One region of the Streptomyces sp. NPDC048504 genome, then DNA from elsewhere that is predicted to be linked to it. Evidence: riboswitches for the same ligand, from Rfam matches in the RefSeq annotation. Region 1 holds a riboswitch; each other region holds the start of a gene.
The links. Region 1 has a riboswitch for cyclic di-AMP ahead of ACGFY9_RS10355 (M23 family metallopeptidase). Riboswitches for the same ligand answer to the same signal wherever they lie in the genome.

Region 1 (5,250 bases):
CTCCTCTTTTCTGGTCGCTCGCCTGGGGGTCGCTCCCCTTCGGCTCACTCTTGCTGAAGCGTGAACGGGGTCTTGACGTGAACCATTGTGGACCGCGGCACTGACAACGCGGACCAGGACCCGGCGTTGCCCGCTCGGGTCCGTCGCCGGCGGCTGCCGAGTGAGTCCACGTGTGCGACTGCCCGCAGGCTACGCGATCTCGCTCTCGGCGTACGTCCGCCGGGAACTTCGCCGACGGTCCGCACGCTTGCATACAGTGGCGGGACGAGCAGGATTTCTGCGGTTCCAGCCAGAGAATCCGCGATCGAAGGGACGTACATGCCCATGGGTCACACGGCCACCGCCGAGGCAGGGTCCGGCGGTCTGACAGCGACCGAACACCGTTTGGCCAACGGTCTGCGCGTGGTCCTCTCCGAGGACCACCTGACCCCGGTCGCGGCGGTGTGCCTCTGGTACGACGTCGGTTCCCGCCACGAGGTCAAGGGGCGCACCGGCCTGGCTCACCTCTTCGAGCACCTGATGTTCCAGGGCTCCGGACAGGTGAAGGGCAACGGCCACTTCGAACTGGTGCAGGGCGCGGGCGGTTCGCTCAACGGCACCACCAGCTTCGAGCGCACGAACTACTTCGAGACCATGCCCACCCACCAGTTGGAGCTCGCGCTCTGGCTGGAGGCCGACCGCATGGGCTCCTTGCTGGCCGCCCTGGACGAGGAGTCCATGGAGAACCAGCGGGACGTCGTCAAGAACGAGCGCCGCCAGCGCTACGACAACGTGCCCTACGGGACAGCGTTCGAGAAGCTGACCGCCCTCGCCTACCCGGAGGGCCACCCGTACCACCACACGCCCATCGGCTCGATGGCGGACCTGGACGCGGCCACCCTGGAGGACGCCCGCGCGTTCTTCCGCACCTACTACGCGCCCAACAACGCGGTCCTGTCCGTGGTCGGCGACATCGACCCCGAGCAGACGCTCGCCTGGATCGAGAAGTACTTCGGTTCCATCGCGTCGCACGACGGCAAGCCGACGCCCCGTGACGGCGTGCTGCCCGACACGATGGGCGGGGAGCTGCGCGAGATCGTCGTCGAGGAGGTCCCGGCCCGCGCCCTGATGTGTGCCTACCGGCTCCCGGAGGACGGCACGCGCGCGTCCGACGCGGCCGACCTCGCCCTCACCATCCTGGGCGGCGGCGAGTCCTCGCTCCTCTACAACCGCCTTGTACGGCGCGACCGTACGGCAGTAGCGGCGGGCTTCGGTCTGCTGCGGCTGGCCGGGGCGCCCTCCCTGGGGTGGCTGGACGTCAAGACGTCAGGGGACGTCGAGGTGCCGGTCATCGAGGCCGCCATCGACGAGGAGCTCGCCCGGTTCGCCGAGGAGGGCCCCACGGCCGAGGAAATGGAGCGCGCCCAGGCCCAGTTGGAGCGCGAGTGGCTGGACCGGCTCGGCACGGTCGCGGGCCGCGCCGACGAACTGTGCCGGTACGCCGTCCTGTTCGGCGACCCGCAGCTCGCCCTGACCGCCGTGCAGCGCGTCCTCGACGTGACGGCGGAGGAGGTGCAGGAGGTCGCCAAGGCCCGCCTGCGCCCCGACAACCGCGCGGTGCTCGTCTACGAGCCGATCGCGGACGAGGATGACGAAGCAGAGGCCGGCGACGAGAACGAGGAGGCGGCCAAGTGACCGAGCTCGCCACGATGGAATTCCACCCGCAGCCCCAGGCCGGCGAGGCCAGGCCGTGGGCCTTCCCGGCCCCGGAGCGCGGGACGCTCGGCAACGGCCTGACCGTGCTGCGCTGCCACCGCCCCGGCCAGCAGGTCGTCGCCGTCGAGGTGCTCCTGGACGCGCCTCTGGACGCCGAACCGGCCGGCCTGGACGGTGTCGCCACGATCACCGCGCGGGCCTTCTCCGAAGGCACCGACAAGCACTCCGCCGAGGAGTTCGCCGCCGAGCTGGAGCGCTCCGGCGCCACCCTCGACGCGCACGCCGACCACCCGGGGCTGCGCCTGAGCCTGGAGGTCCCGGCCTCGCGCCTGGCCAAGGGCCTAGGGCTGCTGTCGGACGCGCTCAGGGCACCCGCCTTCGCGGACAGCGAGGTCGAGCGGCTGGTCCGCAACCGCCTCGACGAGATCCCGCACGAGACGGCCAACCCGTCCCGCCGCGCGGCCAAGGAGCTCTCCAAGGAGCTGTTCCCGGCGACCTCGCGCATGTCGCGCCCGCGCCAGGGCACCGAGGAGACCGTCCAGAAGATCGACTCCGGGGCCGTACGCGCGTTCTACGAGCGGCACGTCCGCCCCGCGACGGCCACCGTCGTGGTCGTCGGCGACCTCACCGGCATCGACCTGGACGCGCTCCTCGCCGACACCCTGGGTTCGTGGACAGGCTCCACCGCGCAGCCGCGTCCCGTGCCGCCGGTGACCGCCGACGACACCGGGCGGGTCGTGATCGTGCACCGTCCCGGCGCCGTCCAGACGCAGTTGCTCATCGGCCGCGTCGGAGCCGACCGGCACGACCGCGTGTGGCCCGCCCAGGTGCTCGGCACGTACTGCCTCGGCGGCACCCTCACCTCCCGCCTGGACCGCGTCCTGCGCGAGGAGAAGGGCTACACCTACGGTGTGCGGGCGTTCGGCCAGGTGCTGCGCTCGGCACCCGACGGCACGGGCGCCTCGATGCTCGCCATCAGCGGCTCCGTGGACACGCCGAACACCGGTCCCGCGCTGGACGACCTGTGGACGGTGCTCCGCAAGCTCGCCGAGGGCGGACTCACCGACGCCGAGCGGGACATCGCCGTACAGAACCTCGTCGGGGTGGCGCCGCTCAAGTACGAGACCGCCGCGGCCGTCGCGAGCACGCTGGCCGACCAGGTCGAGCAGCACCTGCCCGACGACTACCAGGCGACGCTGTACCAGCAGCTCGCCGCGACCGGCACCGTGGAGGCCACCGCGGCGGTCGTGAACGCCTTCCCGGTGGACCGTCTGGTGACGATCCTGGTCGGCGACGCGGAGCAGATCAAGGAGCCCGTCGAGGCTCTCGGCATCGGCGAAGTGACCGTCGTCGCGGCCGAGTAGACGACCCGTAGCGAGCCGACGAGCGGCACGCGCGCGTGGGGGCCCTGGTGACTGAAGAGTCACCAGGGCCCCCTAATGTCCGAATTGGGGGAGAGGTTGCCCGTCTGCCCTGTGGCATGTGCAACAAAACCCGTGATCCGTTTGGGGATTGAAAGTGGCCCCCCTTAGCGTCGGTCCGGCTGTCCGTCAGGCACCGCGCCGCACTCGCGGCACCGGACAGTCATCGCCGAGTCCCCGTACGGCGCGAGCCAGGGGAGCCGGGGACCCAGGTCCCTGGGGTGAATCGGACGCCCGCGCGCACAGCGAGGGGGTCCGTAGGAGACCTTCCTGCTCCGAACCCGTCAGCTAACCCGGTAGGCGAGAAGGAAGGAAAGGACCAGCCACTCCATGGCGTTCACCCGCGCCACCGGGAAGCACCGTCGCCCGAGCCGGACCCACCGCACCACCGTTCGTGCCGCGAGTGTCGCGGCTCTCGCCACCTCCGGCGTCGTAGGCACCCTGGCCGCAGCCCCGGCGTTCGCTGCGGAGCCCGCCGCCGAGCAGACCGGTCTCACCCCCGTCGTCGCCATGGGCGACGCCGTCGCCGAGAAGATCGACGCCCAGGCCGTCGCCCAGCAGCAGGCCGCGGACGAAGCTCTGGCCAAGGAGGTCGCCCGCGCCAAGGCCGCGGCACTGGCCAAGGCGGAGCGCGAGGCCGAGGTACGCGCCGCCCGCGCCGCCGAGCGCAAGAAGCTCAACACCTTCGTCGCGCCGGTCACCGGCTCGTACGTCTCCACGGGCTACAAGACCGGCGGCTCCCTGTGGTCCTCCGGTGCCCACACCGGCATCGACTTCCACGCCTCGACCGGCACCTCCGTGCACGCGGTGGGCTCCGGCACCGTCGTCGAGGCCGGCTGGGGCGGCTCGTACGGCAATCAAGTGGTGATCAAGATGGCCGACGGCATGTACACCATGTACGGCCACCTGTCGTCCATCGGTGTCGCCGTCGGCCAGACGGTCACCCCGGGCCAACAGATCGGCCTCTCCGGGGCGACCGGCAACGTCACCGGCCCGCACCTCCACTTCGAGGCCCGCACGACCGCCGAGTACGGCTCCGACGTCGACCCCGTCGCCTACCTCCGCAAGCACGGTGTGAACGTCTGACGACGCACCTCCGCACTTCCCGAAGCCCTGGCCCGCCCGGCCGGGGCTTTCGGTGTTTCCGGAGCCCTCCTGTCCAAAAAATATCCATGGATTCCGGCCCGCCATCGGAAATTCCCGCTCATTGCAATAGAGTCACGGAACACACGTCAATCGTCGACGTTTCACGGGGATTAAGGCGGAGGTCGGACATGCGTATTCCGGCGCACTCGGTATGCACGGCGATCCGGGACGACATCGTCGCCGGTGTCTACGAGCGCGGCAGCCGGCTCACGGAGGAACTCCTCGCGCGCCGGTACGGGGTCTCGCGCGTCCCTGTCCGGGAGGCCCTGCGCACGCTGGAGGCCGAGGGATTCGTCGTGACCCGGCGGCACGCGGGCGCGTGCGTCGCGGAACCGACCGAGCAGGAGGCCGCCGACCTGCTGGAGATGCGGATGCTGCTGGAGCCGCTCGGCGCCTCGCGGGCCGCCCAGCGGCGCACCGAGGCCCACCTCAAGGTGCTGCGCGGCCTCGTCAGGCTGGGCCAGGAGCGCGCCAGGCGGGGCAACAGCGAGGATCTGCGCTCCCTGGGCAGCTGGTTCCACGAGACGCTGGCGCAGGCCTCCGGAAGCCCCGCGCTGACCTCGATGCTGACCCAGCTGCGGCACAAGATCGCCTGGATGTACGCGGTGGACGCTCCGGCCAACCCCGTGGAGTCCTGGGCCGAGCACGGGGCCATCGTGGATGCCGTGGCCCGCGGCGACAGCGAGCGCGCCCGGGCGATCACCGCCCTGCACACCGAGCGCGCGGGTACCGCGCACCGGCTGCGCTTTCCCGGTGGCGCGAACGGCACGGATCGTGTGAGGACTTCGCAACCTCCCGTAAACATGTCGGGCCTGCGGCATTAACACGGGCGCCGTATACAAAGAGAGGCTAATTCGCGGGGGATTATTTATGCTGCCCACAAGTGGAATTGCGAAGGGCTCGCCCGGTAATTCGGACGAGCCCTTCGAGGTTACGTGCAGCGTTTTGCGGCGAAAAGCACCGCAACCATCAATTGAGGAACCCTCAC
Region 2 (5,250 bases), on a different contig from region 1:
ACGGACGCGGCGATCGGCATCGCGGTGTTCCTCGACGACCACAAGGCGTTCGACGCCGCCGTCAAGCGCTTCCGCGACCGCGTGCCCGCCTACTTCTACCTCGCCAAGGACGGCAAGGTCCCGCTCACCCCAGTCGGCTCCAAGCTCACCACCCCGCAGAAGCTGACGACGTACTGGTTCAAGCAGACGACCTTCAAGGACGGCGTCGCCCAGGAGACCTGCCGCAACTTCAAGCACGTCGGGTATTCGCTGGCGGCCACCGCGCACATCGCCGAGACCGCCTGGCACCAGGGCGTCGACCTCTACGACGGGGTCAAGGACCGGCTCAAGGCCGCCCTGGAATTCCACGCCCGCTACCAGCTCGGCGAGCCCGCGCCCGCCTGGCTGTGCGGCGGCAAGGTCGATCGGAACATGGGGTCCGACCTGGAGGTCGCCGTCAACCACCTGGAGGGCCGGCTCGGTGTGAAGGTGCCCGCCGCGCACAAGCTCGCCGAGTCCACCCGGCCGGCTGGCAGCGACGACCTCTTCGTCTCCTGGGAGACCCTCACGCACGCCGGTAACACCGCGGATTGAGGTCACCGGAAACACCGAAGGCCGGAACCCATTTCTGGGTTCCGGCCTTCGGCCTTGAGTAGCGGGGACAGGATTTGAACCTGCGACCTCTGGGTTATGAGCCCAGCGAGCTACCGAGCTGCTCCACCCCGCGCCGTTGTGTTCCCAACCATACGCCATCCGCGGGGTCTCTCTCACCACCTTTACCTCCGGCCACCTCATCCGGTCGGCCCACACCGCTAGCCGCCCCCTCCCCACCACGAAAAACTGGACCCGTGGAGGAGGAGGGTCCGTACGTGCGAGCCGGCGGGCGCCTCCCCGGCGATCCCACGCCCGACCCGGGCCTCGGCCCCGTCGAGGGCCGACGGATCTCGTACACCCGTACGGTCGTCCGCCGCCTCCCTGTCCTGCTGCTGATCGCCGCCGCGCTATACGACTACTTCACCCCGTCGGATTTCACGGCCGCCCCGCTCTTCACCGCCGCCCCGCTGGTCGCCGCCCCGCTCTACTCCCGGCGCGGCACGGTCCTCACCGGGCTGGCGGCCGTCGCCGTCGTGCTCGTGGTCCACATCAAGCTCGGCATCGTCTTCGACATCGACGCGGTCACCGAGGTGGTCACCGTGGCGACGGTCGCCGTGCTGGCCGTCCTCATCAACCTCCTGGTCCGCCGCAGCAGCGAACAGCTCGCCTCCGCACGCGAGATCGCCGAGGCCGCCCAGCGCGCCGTACTGCCCGAACCGGCCGAGCGGATCGGCGGGTTCGAGATCGCGGCACGGTACGAGGCGGCGCAGGAGGGCGCGTTCATCGGCGGCGACCTGTACGCGGTGCAGGACACCCTGCACGGCGTACGGCTGGTCGTCGGTGACGTGCGCGGCAAGGGCATGGGCGCGGTCGCCGCCGTCGCGGTGGTCATCGGGGCGTTCCGGGAGGCCGCCGAGCAGGAGGCCACCCTGGAGGCGGTCGCGCAGCGGCTGGAGCGGGCGCTGGCGCGCGAGGGCACCCGGCGGGACGGTCTCGACGCGTTCGAGGGGTTCACCACGGCCGTCCTCGCCGAACTCCCGCACGGCGACGGCGTCGTACGGATCGTCGACCGGGGACACCCGCCGCCGCTGCTGCTGCACGAGGACGGCACCGTACGCACGTTGCAGGTCCGGGAGCCCGCACTGCCCCTGGGAATGGGCGAGTTGGGGGTCTGGCCCGACCGCGCCGAGGAGTTCGCGTTCCCGGGCGGGGCCACCCTCCTCGTCCACACCGACGGGCTGTCCGAGGCGCGCGACTCCCACGGTGTCTTCTACGACCCCGGTGCGCGGCTGGCCGGCCGGACCTTCCGCAGTCCCGAGGCGTTGCTCGGCATCCTCGCCAAGGAGGTGCGCCGGTACTCTGGGGGCTGGATGACGGACGACATGGCGATGATCGCCGTACGCCATCCATGACCGTCATCACGGCGGGTGACCGGGCGGGAGCCCTCCGCATAACAACTGACGTGCCGTCAATACCTGTGGGAATTCTGAGACTTGGCCAACTCGCCCGTTTTTCGCCGGTGGTGGGCCGTTCGTCCAGCAAGGAAAGGTTAATGATCAAGCCGAACAGCTTGGAAACGGGCGCCCGTGTCTATTAACGTTCGATAACGCAGCGCGGTCGTCCCAGCCGTCACAAGAGATGGCTCCGTGCGCACGCGCCGAATCCCGCGAGGGAACCGGGGAACCACCACCTTGGGGTGAATCGCTCGTCGACCGCCGTGGCAACACGGCCGGTATACGCGCGTAGGAGACCTTCCTGCTCCGAACCCGTCAGCTAACCCGGTAGGCGAGAAGGAAGGAAAGGAGCACGCCCACGTGGCGTCAAACCAGGCTGCCCCAGAAGCCCCTGTCGTCTACGGCGGTTACCGCCCCGACGAGGGCCCCTGGGAGGAGTGGAATCCCAGCGCGGAGTCCGTTGCTCCCAACCGCGGCAAGCACCGTGTCGCCAAGCAGCGTGGTGGCGGAGGATTCGCCCGCAGCTCCACCGTCCTGGGCGTCGGTGTCATAGCCGCCGTCAGCGCGGGCGGTATGGCCAGCGCCAACACCGGCAAGCCGCCGGTCTCCATCTCCCTGCCCGACCTGCCCTCCGTGGGCCACCTGCTGGACGACTCGTCCAGCAGCACCCCCAAGGGTTCCGCCACGGCGCTCAGCAGCGTCGGGGTCAGCACGACCGAGACCGCCAAGGGCGCCTCGGACGCGGGTGAGCTGCTGCGCAACCGGATCATGGCGCAGGCCGAATCGCAGCAGGTGCAGGTCGACGGCAAGTCGAAGGCCGCCGTCGAGGCCGCCGTCGCCAAGCAGGTCGACGACGCCGCCGCCAAGGCCGAGAAGGACGCCGCGAAGAAGGCCGCCGCCGCGAAGAAGGCCGCGGAGGCCGCCGCCGCGAAGAAGGCCGAGGCCGCGAAGCTCGCCGCGCTGGCCAAGCAGTACACGCTGCCCGTCGGCTCGTACACGATCACCGGCACCTTCGGCCAGGCCGGCTCGATGTGGTCCTCCGGGTACCACACGGGCCTCGACTTCGCCGCGCCCACCGGCACGCTGATCAAGGCCATCCACAGCGGCACGGTCACCGAGGCGGGCTGGGCCGGGTCGTACGGGTACCGCACGATCATCACCCTCGACGACGGCACCGAGCTGTGGTTCTGCCACCAGTCCTCGATCAACGTCAGCGTCGGGCAGAAGGTCTCCACCGGTGAGGTCATCGGCCGCGTCGGCGCGACCGGCAACGTGACCGGGCCGCACCTCCACCTGGAGGTGCACATCAACGGCGCCGCCACCGCGAGCGATCCGGCGCCCTGGCTGCGCAGCAAGGGCCTCAACCCCTGATCCCTCCCTGATCGTCTGGAATATCCGGTTCCGGTCCGGCGGTTGAGGTGAAGCATGACTTCTCTTCGCAAGCTGGGCCGGTCCGACCTGGAGATCTTCCCGCTGAACCTCGGCGGCAACGTGTTCGGCTGGACCGCCGACGAGGCGGCCTCCTTCGCCGTGCTCGACGCGTATGCGGCCGCCGGCGGCAACTTCGTCGACACCGCCGACTCCTACTCGGCGTTCGCGCCGGGCAACCAGGGCGGCGAGTCCGAGACCGTCATCGGCAAGTGGCTCAAGGCCCGCGGCAACCGTGCCGGCGTCGTCATCGCCACCAAGGTCAGCCAGCACCCCGACTACCCCGGCCTGTCCGCCGCCAACATCAAGGCCGCCGCCGACGCCTCGCTGCGCCGCCTGGGCACCGACTACATCGACCTGTACTACCCGCACTTCGACAAGGAGGACGTGCCGGTCGAGGAGATCGTCGGCACGCTCGACGAACTGGTCAAGGCGGGCAAGGTGCGGCACATCGCCGCCTCCAACATCTCCCCCGAGCGCCTCCAGGCGTCCCTGGACTTCTCCGACCGCGAGGGCCTGGCGCGCTATGTCGCCATCCAGCCCCACTACAACCTCGTCTCCCGCGACACCTACGAGGGCGAGCTGCGGGACGTCGCCGAACGCGGCGGACTGTCGGCCCTCCCGTACTTCTCGCTGGCGGCCGGCTTCCTCACCGGCAAGTACCGCCCCGGTACGACGGTCGACAGCCCGAGGGCCGGGCGCGCGGCGGAGTACCTCAAGTCGGAGCGCGGCCAGAACGTCCTCACCGCCCTGGACGAGGTCGCCCAGGCCCACGACGCCCCGGTCGCCACGGTGGCCCTCGCCTGGCTCGCCGCGCAGCCCACGGTCGCGGCCCCGATCGCCTCCGCCCGCACGGTCGAGCAACTCCCCGCGCTGCTCGGCGTGGCGGAACTGGAGCTGACGGAGGCGGAGATCGCCCGCCTCACGCAGGCGTCGGCGTAGATGTCCTTGGAGCTATGACCGGTACGGGTTGTACAGGGGACTCCCGTACGACCCGTACACCGGCGGCCACGGCGGCACCACCACGGGTACCGGCGGCGCCGTCCGCCGCGCCGCGTAGTCCAGCGCGGGCCGCGCCACCTCCCGGCGCAGCCACAGCTCGTGCAGCAACTCCCTTTCCCGTACGACGAAGTCGGCGCCGGCGCGGCCTCGCGTGGCCCGGTGCCGCAGGAACGCCAGGGAGGTCGCGTACGCCTCGTACTGGGATACCGAGCGGGCCGCCTGCCGGCCGAGGTGGTGGCGGGCGTACTCGCGGGCCAGGCGCCGTGCCTTCATCGAGCCGAGCACGAACGGTTCGGCCGGGGTCAGCCAGCCCGCGTAGACGTAGGCGGGCAACTCCTCGCGCACGGTGCGCAGTTCGCGTTGCCGGGTCCAGACCGCGAGCCAGGTCAGCAGGCCGAACATGGGGACCATGAAGACGCCGTAGACCTCGAAGAAGCCGTACTGGCCGAAGGTGGAGGAGCCGTTCCAGATCGCGTGCATGCCCATCGCGAGGAGCAGGCCGGTCAGGGGGACCAGGACGCGTCGGATGTGCTGCCGGTCGGGGGAGACGGCGGCGATGCCGAAGCCGATGCCGGTGAGGACGGTGAACAGGGGGTGCGCGAAGGGGGACATGACGATGCGCACGAAGAAGGTCGCCGCGGTGACGGAGGTGAAGCCGCGGTCGCCGGTGAGCTGGTCGGTGCCGAAGGCGGTGCCGAGGTAGAGGATGTTCTCGGTGAACGCGAAGCCGGTGGCGGTGACCCCGGCTATCACCACCCCGTCGACGATCCCGGTGAAGTCCCGTCTGCGGAAC
Region 3 (5,250 bases), on a different contig from region 1:
GCCGGTCGTGTACTTCGCGGTGATGTTCATGAGCCCGCGGGTGACCGCCGAGGAACGCGGCCGCCTGCGCCCGTACGTCGTGCTCTTCCTGGCCTCGACCGTCTTCAACTTCATCCTCTTCCAGGCCTATTCGACGATGATGCTGCTGGCCGCGTCGAACGCCGAGACGACCATCCTGGGCTTCGACTTCCCCGCGGGCTGGTACGCGAGCGCGCTCGGCGCCTTCGAGGTCGGGCTCGCGCCCGTGGTCGCCGCGCTCTGGGTCCGCATGGGCAGCGGCCAGCCGCACGCCTCCAACAAGATCGCGATCGGGGTCGTCCTGGGCGGACTGTCGTTCCTGCTGATGGTCCTGCCGACCAGCGGGCACAGCGGCGACGCCTACCGCATGTCGGCCTGGTGGATCGTCGGCTCGTACTTCCTGCTCGGCCTCGGCGACATCCTCCTGGAGACCTCCGGCATGTCGGCCACCACGAAGCTCGCCCCGGCCGCGTTCTCCAGCCAGACCATGTCCCTCTGGTTCCTGTCCCTCGCCCTCGCGAACGGCATCCAGGCCCAGACGGTGAAGCTCTACGACGACGTCTCCAAACCGGCCTACTTCGGCGTCAACGGCGCGATCGCGGTGGCCGCGGGCCTCGCGGTGATGGCCGCCGCGCCGTGGCTGCGCCGCACGATGCACCCGGTCCACTGAACCCGAGGGGTCCCTCATGCGCATCCGTACGTCCTTCCCTCACGAGACGACCCACGAGGACCTCCGTATCCCGCTGCCCGACGGAACACTCCTCTACGCGCGCGTGTGGCGTCCGGTGACGGACGAACCCGTCCCCGCGCTCCTGGAATACCTCCCGTACCGCCTGACCGACTGGACCGCACCCCGGGACGCCCAGCGCCACCCCTGGTACGCGGGCCACGGCTACGCCTCCGTCCGGGTCGACGTGCGCGGGCACGGCAACAGTGAGGGTGCCCCCGGCGACGAGTACGACGCCCAGGAACTCGCCGACGGCGTGCAAGTCGTCAACTGGCTTGCCGCGCAGCCCTGGTGCACCGGCAAGGTCGGCATGTTCGGCATCTCCTGGGGCGGCTTCAACTCCCTCCAGATCGCGGCCCTCGCACCCGAGCCGCTCAAGGCGATCGTCACGGTCTGCTCCACGGACGACCGCTACGACAACGACGTGCACTACATGGGAGGTTCCCCCCTCGCCGTCGACCTGCACGCCTGGGCGGCCACCATGCTCGCCTTCGTCGCGCGCCCGCCGGACCCCGAGTACACGGGCCTGATCTGGCGCGACATGTGGCTCAAGCGCCTCGAACAGATCGACCCGTTCATCCACACCTGGCTCGCCCACCAGCTCCGCGACGACTACTGGAAGCACGGCAGCGTCTGCGAGGACTACACCGCCATCGACGCGGCCGTCCTCGCGGTCGGCGGCTGGAACGACCCGTACCGCGACACGGTCCTACGGCTCGTCGAACACCTCCCGCCGGACCGCGTACGCGGCCTGATCGGCCCCTGGTCGCACCAGTACCCGGACCGCGGCCTGCCACCGGGCCCCGCGATCGGCTTCCTCCAGGAGACCCTCCGCTGGTGGGACCACTGGCTGAAGGGCGAGGACACAGGCGTCATGACCGACCCCCTCCTACGGGCCTACGTCAGCGACTCCCACCCCCCGGCCACCGTCTACGACGCCCTCCCGGGCCGTTGGGTCGGCGAGCCCGCGTGGCCCTCGCCGCACGTGAAGACGACGACGTACGGCCTCCGGGGTGCGCCCGTGATCGTCCGCTCCCCCATGCACACCGGTGTGGACGCGGGCCGTTTCTTCCCCTTCGGGAACGACGCCGATCTGCCGCCGGACCAGCGGGACGAGGACGCGCGGTCGGCCTGCTTCGAGTTCGAGGTGCCGGCCGAGACGTGGGTGCTGGGGCGGCCGAGGGTACGGCTGCGGCTGACCTGCGAGGTGCTGCGCGGGCAGGTGATCGCCCGGCTGTGCGACGTGGCCCCCGACGGCGCCTCGACCCTCGTCACCCGGGGTGTGCTGAACCTGTCGGCGCGGCACGGGCGGGACCGGGCGGTGCCGTGGACGCCGGGCACCACCGAGGACGTCACCTTCGAGCTGAACGGCATCGGGCACGCGTTCCCGCCCGGGCATCGCATCCGGCTCGCGGTGTCGTCGGCGTACTGGCCGTGGATCTGGCCCCAGCCGGAGTCTTCGGCGGGGTTCACGCTGGACCCGGAGGGGAGTGCGCTCGAACTCCCGGTGCGGGAGCAGGAGTTGACGGAGGACATTCGTTTCGACGAACCCGAGGAGGCCGAGCCGCTCGGGGTCAACTACCCGGCGACGCTGGACGAACCGCGGCCCGAGCGGCTGGTCGTGCGGGACGTCGCGAAGGGCGAGTGGCGGCTGGAGGTGGACCCCCGGTACGGCGGCACGCGTGTGTACCCGGACGGGTTGGAGTTCACCGAGGACGCGTTGGAGACGTACACGATCGACGAGTCCGACCCGTTGTCGGCGCGCACGCTCTCCGAGTGGTCGATCCGGCTGCACCGGCCGGAGCTGGGGTGGGACACGAGCGTGCGTACGCGGTCGGAGATTACTTGCGACCAAACGGACTTTCTTACCTCAAATGAGGTCATCTGCACCGAGGGTGGAGAAGTGATCTTCCACCGCACCTGGGAGAAAAGGATTCCGAGAACTGCCAGTTGAGGGCGAATGCCCGATTTGCCGTTCTTAATCCCCCCGTGAGTTGGGTCACGCGTTTCTGTGCGTGACCTGTGTCCTGGTCTGCCCGCGTTCTCCCTTACGGCATTTGACAGTTGACCCTTGGCTCGCGCAAAGGATCAAGTGCCCCATACGCCTCAGACCAAGGTCAATAGGGGTTAGGTGTGATTCCGCCACTTGTTCCGGACATGTGCTCTCGCATAGTTTCCCGGCCTGTCGAGCGGAACGCCGAATCCTGCCGCCGCCCGGCATCCCAGTCACGAACTTCTCGCACGGCAGGAGCGGGGGAACCAGGTAAGTCGCCGGGCCGGTCATCGCGACCGGAACGGCTTGGGGTTAAGTCACGTCCGCAAGGGCGCGGCCGGGCACCTCCCAGCCCGAACCCGACAGCTCACCTCGCAGGCGACGGAGAGGAACCTCGTCATGCCTGCAACCGCTCAGTCCCGCCGCGCCCGCCTCGTCCGCCGTGTCGTTGTCGCCGGTACCGGTGTCGCGATCCTCGCGCTGCCCGTCGTCGGTGCGACCACCGCGTCGGCGGCCACCACGTCGACCACCGCCGCCTCGACCACGCTCGCCGGGTACCCCAACACCCTTGACGGGTGGATTCGGGAGTCGCTCGCGATCATGGCGCAGAAGGGGATTCCGGGTACGTACAACGGGATCTACCGGAACGTGATCCGTGAGTCGTCCGGTAACCAGTACGCGATCAACAACTGGGACTCCAACGCGGCGGCCGGTACGCCGTCGAAGGGGCTGCTCCAGGTGATCGACCCGACGTTCAACGCGTATCACGTTGCCGGGACTTCGTTTGATCCGTATGACCCGGTCGCTAACATCACGGCTGCTTGCAACTACGCGGCGGCGGTGTACGGGTCCATCGACAACGTGTACGGCGCTTACTAGAAACTGTTGGATCAGCCACGACGGGTTGTTGTTTGTCTGCAGCGCCGTCGTGGCTGGTCGCGCAGTTCCCCGCGCCCCTAAAAGACTTCGCTGAGGAGTCTTTCTAGGACCACGGCGATTCCGTCGTCCTCGTTCGATGACGTCACCTCGTCCGCCACCGCCTTGAGTTCGGGATGAGCGTTGGCCATCGCCACTCCATGCGCCGCCCAGTCGAACATCGGGATGTCGTTCGGCATGTCGCCGAAGGCGATGGTGTCGGACGGGGTCAGGCCCAAGTGGCGGGCGGCGAGAGCCAGGCCCGTTGCCTTGGTGATGCCGAGTGGCTGGAGTTCGACGGTGCCGGGGCCCGACATGGTGACCGAGGCCAGGGAACCGACCACCGAGCGGGCCGTGGAGGCCAACTCGTCGTCCTCTAGGGCGGGGTGACGGAGCAGCACCTTGCTGATGGGTTCGCACCAGAGGTCGTCGCGCTTGCCCACCCGTACCGCGGGGAGCGTCGGGTGCGGCATCAGGTAGCCGGGCTCGATCAGGGTCAGGCCGTCCACGCCGTCCTGGTCCACGGCCGCGTACACCTGGCCCACTTCCGCCTCGATCTTGCCGAGCGCGGTCTCCGCCAACTCCCGGTCCAGGGTGACGGACCAGAGCAGACGGTCCGCGCCGGCGTCGTACAACTGCGCGCCCTGTCCGCACACCGCGAGCCCCCGGGAGCCGAGGTCGTCGAGGAGGGGCCGCACCCTCGGAGCGGGCCGGCCGGTGACGACGAGGTGCTGGGCACCGGCCGCCGCCACCCGCGCGAGCGCTGTGAGGGACCGGTCGGAGAGTGTGTCGTCGCCGCGCAGCAGCGTCCCGTCCAGGTCCGTGGCGATCAGTGCATATGCGAGGGGTGCGGCCATGATCAGAGAATACGGATGGAACGCCCCACCGACTCGACACGAACCGGACGGCTCCTGCCTTCACATGCGTTGACCCTTGTTCCGGTTGGTTTGACAGTTACGACCGTTATGCCGACTCCCGTACCACCAGTTCCGTAGGGAGAATCACGCCCGCCGTGTCCTCGCCCGCGATCTGGGCCAGGAGCATGCGCACCATCTCGGCGCTGATGCGGTCGTAGGGCTGGCGCATGGTCGTGAGGGCCGGGGTGATGGACGTGGCCGCCGCCGAGTCGTCGAAGCCTCCGACAGCGATGTCATCCGGGACCGAACGGCCGGATTGTTGAAGGGTGTTGACGACTCCCAGGGCCATCAGGTCGGAGGCTACGAAGACCGCGTCTATGTCCGGGGCCTGGGACAGGAGTCTGCGGGCCGCCTCCTCGCCGCCCGTGCGGCGATAGTCGCCCTCCACCACGAGGGCCGGGTCGTGGGGCAGGCCCGCCTCGGTGAGGACGTCCCGGTAGCCGGCCAGGCGGTCGGGGCCGCCGGGGGCGTCGAGCGGGCCGGTGACCATGCCGATGCGGCGGCGGCCGGCGGCGATGAGGTGGCGGACCATCTCCTGGGCACCGTCGCGGTCGGCCGCGGCGACGTAGCTGTACTTGGAGGCGGTGCCGAGCGGTTTACCGCAGGCCACCAACGGGATGCCCGCGTCCCGGAGTTCGGCCGCCACCGGGTCGCCGCTGTGGTTGGAGACGAGGAGGACG
Region 4 (5,250 bases), on a different contig from region 1:
TCACCGGCCGCCAGGGCTTCCTGGTCGTCGACCGGCTGGTGCGCGGGGTGTCCAGCGGCGGCCTGCGGATGCGGCCGGGCTGCACGCTCGACGAGGTGGCGGGGCTGGCCCGGGGCATGACCATGAAAGAGGCGCTCCATTACGACCCGCAGGGCCTGTACATCCCCCTGGGCGGCGCCAAGGGCGGCATCGACTGCGATCCCCAGGACCCGGTGTCGTACGGCCTCCTCGTGCGCTATCTGCGCGCCATGCGGCCGTACATCGAGAGCTTCTGGACGACGGGTGAGGACCTCGGGCTCACCCAGGACCTGGTCGACCGGGCCGCCGCGGAGGCGGGGCTCGTGTCGTCGATCCAGGCCGTGTATCCGCTGCTCGATGACGAGACCGCGGCGCGGCGGCGGCTCGCGGACGCCTTCGCGGTCGAGGTGGAGGGCATCGGTCTCGACGAGCTGGTCGGCGGCTGCGGGGTCGCCGAGTCGGTGCTCGCGGCGCTGGACCGGGCGGGCGTGCCGTACGCGGGGACGCGGGTCGCCGTGCAGGGGCTGGGCACCATGGGCGGGGCCACGGCACGGTTCCTCGCGCGCGCGGGGCTGTCGCTCGTCGCCGTCGCCGACATCAAGGGCACGATCGCGAACCCGGCCGGCCTCGACGTGGACGCGCTGCTCGCGGCCCGGGACACGTACGGCACCGTGGGCCGCTCCGCGCTGCGCCCGGGCGACCTCGAACTCCCCGGCGAGGACTGGCTGTCCGTCGACGCGGAGGTGCTGGTTCCGGCAGCGGTGTCGTACGCGATCGACACCGCGAACCAGCAAGGGATCACGGCCCGCTGGATCGTCGAGGCGGCCAACATGCCCGTACTGCCCGAGGCGGAGGAACTGCTGTCCGCGCGCGGGGTCACCGTGCTGCCGGACGTGGTCGTGAACTCCGGGACGAACGCCTGGTGGTGGTGGACCCTGTTCGGCGACATCGGCGCCGACGCGGACGAGGCCTTCGCCCACACCCGGCGTTCGATGCGCGCCCTGATCGACCGGATGCTGGCCCGCGCGGAGGCCGACGGCACGACACCGCGCGCCGCCGCGCACGCCATCGTCGCGGACCGGCTGCCGGTCATCGCGGAACGGTTCGGCTGGTACCGGTGACGTACGGGACACCACCCCTATGGGCAACGGATTAGGGTGATCACGTGGCGAGAGTGCGGTTGAGCGTGGCGGAACGGCGGGCCGAGTTGCTGCGGGCCGCCGTCGAGCAGATCGAGGCGCGGGGTGTGGCGGCGGTCCGGATCGCCGACGTGGCCTCGGCGCTCGGCGTGAGCAACGCGCTGGTGCTGTATCACTTCTCGACCAAGGAGAAGCTGGTCGCCGCCGCGTTCGCCTTCGCCGCCGAGGACGACCTCGCGCATCTCCACAAGCTCCTGGGCCGCCGTACGACCGCGCTGCGCCGACTGCGGGCAGCGGTGCGCTGGTACGCGCCGACCGGGCAGGCCAAGGGCTGGCGGCTGTGGATCGAGGGCTGGGCGGCGGCCCTGCGCGAACCCGCCCTCCTGGACGTCACCCGCGATCTCGACCGGCAGTGGAAACAAGCACTGGCGGAGGTCGTCGCCGAGGGCGTGACCGCGGGCGAGTTCCACTGCCCGGACCCGGCCACCACCGCCCTGCGCCTGACGGCCCTCCTGGACGGCCTCGCCGTACAGATGACCGCATACGCGGGAGCGGTGCCGCGGGCACGGGCCCTGGAGTGGGTCGACGAGGCGCTCGCACGGGAACTGGGCCTGGAGCGGGCGGCGTTGACCGCTCCCTGAGTCGTTCCTCAAAGGCCGCCTCTTCGAGGAGACGCCTCCCGAGAAAGCCGCCTCTCCGAGGGGTCACCTCCGCACCCGGCACCCCGTTACCGCAGGACCCCGTTACCGTGTCGCCCCGTCAGGCCACCCGTTCGATCCGCATCTTGATGTCGTCCGGCGACAGCGCGCCCTTCGCCTCGACATGGTCCCCGGAGGACTCGCCGCGCAGCCGGCGTCCGATCCACGGCACCAGGTACTCGCGCGCCCAGTGCACGTCGTCGCGCCGGATGTCAAGCGTGCCGCGCGGCGGCAGCGGAGGCCAGGGCTGGTCCGGGTCTGCCGGGACCTCGACGCCGAGGACCTGGCCCGCGCGGAGCGCCACGCGCGTGTGCCCCTCGGGAGAGAGGTGGAGCCGGTCGCCGTCCCAGGCCCGCCGGTCCTGGACCGTCTTCAGCGACCACAGGTCGAGCACGGGGCAGCCGTAGCGGTCGGCGATGGCCCGCACATGTCCGTTGTAGGTGGCGATCTTGCCGCGCAGATGCTTGAGCACGGGCACGCCGCGGGTGTCGAAGCCGGTCGTCACCAGGACGGTGCCGACGGCGGCGGTGAGATCGGCGACCGCGCGTTCGAAGCGCTCGGCGACCTCGTCGGGGTCGGTGCCGGGGCGGATGATGTCGTTGCCGCCGGCGCAGAAGGAGACCAGGTCCGGGCCGATCTCCTTGGCCCGGGTGAGCTGGTCGGCCACGATCTGGTCCAGCAGCTTCCCGCGCACGGCCAGGTTGGTGTACTCGAAGTCGCCCTCGGGCCGCCGATCCGCGAGCAGTACCGCGAACCGGTCGGCCCAGCCGACCATCGCCCCGTCGGGCCCTGGATCGCCGACGCCCTCGGTGAAGCTGTCCCCCACCGCCACGTACGACCCGATCACTGATCTGTTGTCACTCTTCGAATCGTTAGCCACGGCAACCATAATTCACCCTCGCATGTGACCTACGCGATCGTATTTAGGGGTTGACGGGCGGTGAGATAAGCCACTTGTAAAGGGTTGTCCAAAGTCGGAATAAGCCTCTGATCAGGGGCGTTGACCCCGGAACTGCTGTGCCCGAAGGCCGGACCCAAGGATCTGGGTCCGGCATTCGGTTGCGTGGGGCAGGCGTGGGGGCCCGGTGTCAGCCGACGGTGACGCCGTGCGAGCGGAGGTAGGCGACCGGGTCCACGTCCGAGCCGTAGTACGGCGTGGTCCGGATCTCGAAGTGCAGGTGCGGGCCGGTCACGTTGCCGGTCGCGCCGGAGAGGCCTATCTGCTGGCCCTCGGTCACGGTCTGGCCGGCCGAGACGGACAGCTGCGACATGTGGGCGTACTGCGAGTACTCGCCGTCCGCGTGCCGGATGACGACCTCGTTGCCGTAGGCGCCGTCGTAGGCCGCCGACACGACCGTGCCCGCGGCGACCGCCTTGACGGTGGTGCCGGTCGGGACGACGAAGTCGACGCCGGTGTGGTAGCCGCTGGACCACATGCTGCCCGCGACGTGGTAGCCGGTGCCGATGGTCCCGCCGGTCACGGGGAGGGTGTAGCCGGTGGAGGTGCTGGTACTCGTGCTGTCGTCGCTCTGTGAGGCCGAGCTGCTCTTCGACGAGGAAGAGGAGGACGACGACGAGGACGAAGCAGTCGAAGTACCGGACGACTTGGAGGAAGTACCGGTGTCCGTCCCGCCCGTCGATGCCTTCTCGCCGAGGGAGAGCTTCAGGCCCGGGTGGATCAGCGACGGGTCGCCGCCGATGGCCTCACGGTTGTCCTGGTAGAGCTTCTTCCAGCCGCCGGTGACGTCCTGCTCCTCGGCGATCTTCGCGAGCCAGTCGCCCGACCGCACCGAATACGTCTTGACGCCCGAGGCCTTCGAGACGGTCTTCGCGGCCGCCTTCTCAGAAACCGTCTTCTCGGCCGCCGGAACGGACTGAACTGCCTTTTCCGGAACCGAAGTCGTGGTCGCGGCATGGGCGCCGGTGGCCCCCATGAGCGGAAGGGCGAGTGCGGCGCCGCCGGTTCCGGCTACGGCCATCGAGCGGGTGAGTCGCTGGGACTTCGGGCGGCGGTGCTTACCCTTCGCGGGCATGACGAATTCCTCTCCGGCGCCTGCGAGGTGAGCTGTCGGGTGCGGGCTGGAGATGCCCGGCCGCGCGCTGGACGCGGCTAAACCCCAAGCCCGTTCCGGAGACCGGAACAGGCGTCTTACCTGTGGGTCCCCCGCTCCTGCCGCATACGGGTGGGTGTGTGCGGAGTCCGGTCGGCGGCAGGATTGGGCGTCCGTCCGGATTGGTGGCGAACGTAAGCGAGGAAGACGCAAAGGGACAAGCAGGAGGTTCCACGGATTTGCGTTCCTTGCGTTTCCCTGTGGGAATTCACAGTCACCCTCCGTGAATTCCCACAGGACCCGACCCCCCAATTCCCCTGCAAAAGCACGTCAATTACGTGAACATGACGAGCGACGCACGGTCACGAATATGACGCTGCTCACGTACACAACTCTCAGGTTCCTTTATTCCAGAGCGAGTTGGAACGAAGGCTGCAATTAGGACAGAGGGATCAGATGCGACGCAGGCGGATAACCGTCGCATCGAGGTCACCGCGCAGGGGGGTACGCAGGCCGTGGTGCAACAAGACGGCACCCCGGTGCACTTCGCCCGTTTCGAGGCATTCGTACGACGCTGCCGGGTCGAGCCCGCGCAGCCGGAGCGCCGGTACGGGCTCGCCGTAGTGCTGCGCCTGGAGCAGGGCGAGGACGACGGTCTCGTCGCCGCGCGCGTACTGCACGGCACTCAGTCCGCCGCTCGGCGGGCGCAGCCGGTGGAGGTCGCCGTGCTGCACGAGCGGCCGGATCTCCTTGTAGAGATCCACCCACCGGCGGGCCTCGGCGAGTTCCTCCCCGCTCCACTCCGAGAGGTCGCCGCCCACGCCGAGCACTCCGGCCATAGCACTCACGAACCGGAAACGCAGGCTGCTGACCCGGTCGTTGAGCTGGGTGTTCGGGCTGTCGGTGACCCAGGCGGCCATCACGCGCGCGGGATGGATCTGACTGAAGCCGTGCTGGATGGCGAGCCGGTCCAGCGGGTCGGTGTTGTCCGAGGTCCACACCTGGTCCGTACGGCTCATGATGCCGAGGTCGATCCGGCCACCACCGCCCGAGCAGGACTCGAAGGCCACACCCGGGTGGGCCGCCCGCAGCCGGTCGAACAGGGCGTACAGCGCGCGCACATGGTCGACCCAGAGGCGCTGCGGGTAGCCGTCACCGGGCCACCCGGCGTCCGTGAAGCAGCGGTTGAAGTCCCACTTCACGTAGTCGATCGGGGCGCTGGAGAGCAGCCCGTCGAGCTGCTCCCAGAGGTACTCCTGCACGTCCTCGCGGGCGAGGTTCAGTACGAGCTGATTGCGGAACTCCGTCCGCTTTCGCCCCTCTTGGTACTGCACCCAGTCGGGG

Region 2: it holds a riboswitch for cyclic di-AMP, as region 1 does, so the genes downstream of both, ACGFY9_RS46895 (M23 family metallopeptidase) here and ACGFY9_RS10355 (M23 family metallopeptidase) in region 1, are expected to answer to the same signal.
Region 3: it holds a riboswitch for cyclic di-AMP, as region 1 does, so the genes downstream of both, ACGFY9_RS44350 (transglycosylase SLT domain-containing protein) here and ACGFY9_RS10355 (M23 family metallopeptidase) in region 1, are expected to answer to the same signal.
Region 4: it holds a riboswitch for cyclic di-AMP, as region 1 does, so the genes downstream of both, ACGFY9_RS45435 (peptidoglycan DD-metalloendopeptidase family protein) here and ACGFY9_RS10355 (M23 family metallopeptidase) in region 1, are expected to answer to the same signal.

Annotation. Positions count from the first base shown of each region.
Region 1 is NZ_JBICXA010000003.1:558,886-564,135, reverse strand. Features, by position in the region: gene ACGFY9_RS10365 (M16 family metallopeptidase) at 319-1,674, shown strand; gene ACGFY9_RS10360 (M16 family metallopeptidase) at 1,671-3,059, shown strand; cyclic di-AMP (ydaO/yuaA leader) riboswitch at 3,274-3,433, shown strand; gene ACGFY9_RS10355 (M23 family metallopeptidase) at 3,447-4,202, shown strand; gene ACGFY9_RS10350 (GntR family transcriptional regulator) at 4,391-5,086, shown strand.
Region 2 is NZ_JBICXA010000029.1:60,881-66,130, forward strand. Features, by position in the region: gene ACGFY9_RS46880 (alginate lyase family protein) at 1-573, shown strand, start outside; tRNA gene ACGFY9_RS46885 (tRNA-Met) at 633-706, opposite strand; gene ACGFY9_RS46890 (PP2C family protein-serine/threonine phosphatase) at 828-1,985, shown strand; cyclic di-AMP (ydaO/yuaA leader) riboswitch at 2,219-2,376, shown strand; gene ACGFY9_RS46895 (M23 family metallopeptidase) at 2,388-3,398, shown strand; gene ACGFY9_RS46900 (aldo/keto reductase) at 3,453-4,397, shown strand; gene ACGFY9_RS46905 (PrsW family intramembrane metalloprotease) at 4,410-5,250, opposite strand, start outside.
Region 3 is NZ_JBICXA010000025.1:6,205-11,454, forward strand. Features, by position in the region: gene ACGFY9_RS44340 (peptide MFS transporter) at 1-688, shown strand, start outside; gene ACGFY9_RS44345 (CocE/NonD family hydrolase) at 705-2,699, shown strand; cyclic di-AMP (ydaO/yuaA leader) riboswitch at 2,931-3,132, shown strand; gene ACGFY9_RS44350 (transglycosylase SLT domain-containing protein) at 3,138-3,617, shown strand; gene ACGFY9_RS44355 (HAD family hydrolase) at 3,695-4,510, opposite strand; gene ACGFY9_RS44360 (LacI family DNA-binding transcriptional regulator) at 4,617-5,250, opposite strand, start outside.
Region 4 is NZ_JBICXA010000026.1:88,712-93,961, forward strand. Features, by position in the region: gene ACGFY9_RS45420 (Glu/Leu/Phe/Val dehydrogenase dimerization domain-containing protein) at 1-1,139, shown strand, start outside; gene ACGFY9_RS45425 (TetR/AcrR family transcriptional regulator) at 1,184-1,798, shown strand; gene ACGFY9_RS45430 (SGNH/GDSL hydrolase family protein) at 1,917-2,702, opposite strand; gene ACGFY9_RS45435 (peptidoglycan DD-metalloendopeptidase family protein) at 2,944-3,888, opposite strand; cyclic di-AMP (ydaO/yuaA leader) riboswitch at 3,893-4,055, opposite strand; gene ACGFY9_RS45440 (alpha-galactosidase) at 4,359-5,250, opposite strand, start outside.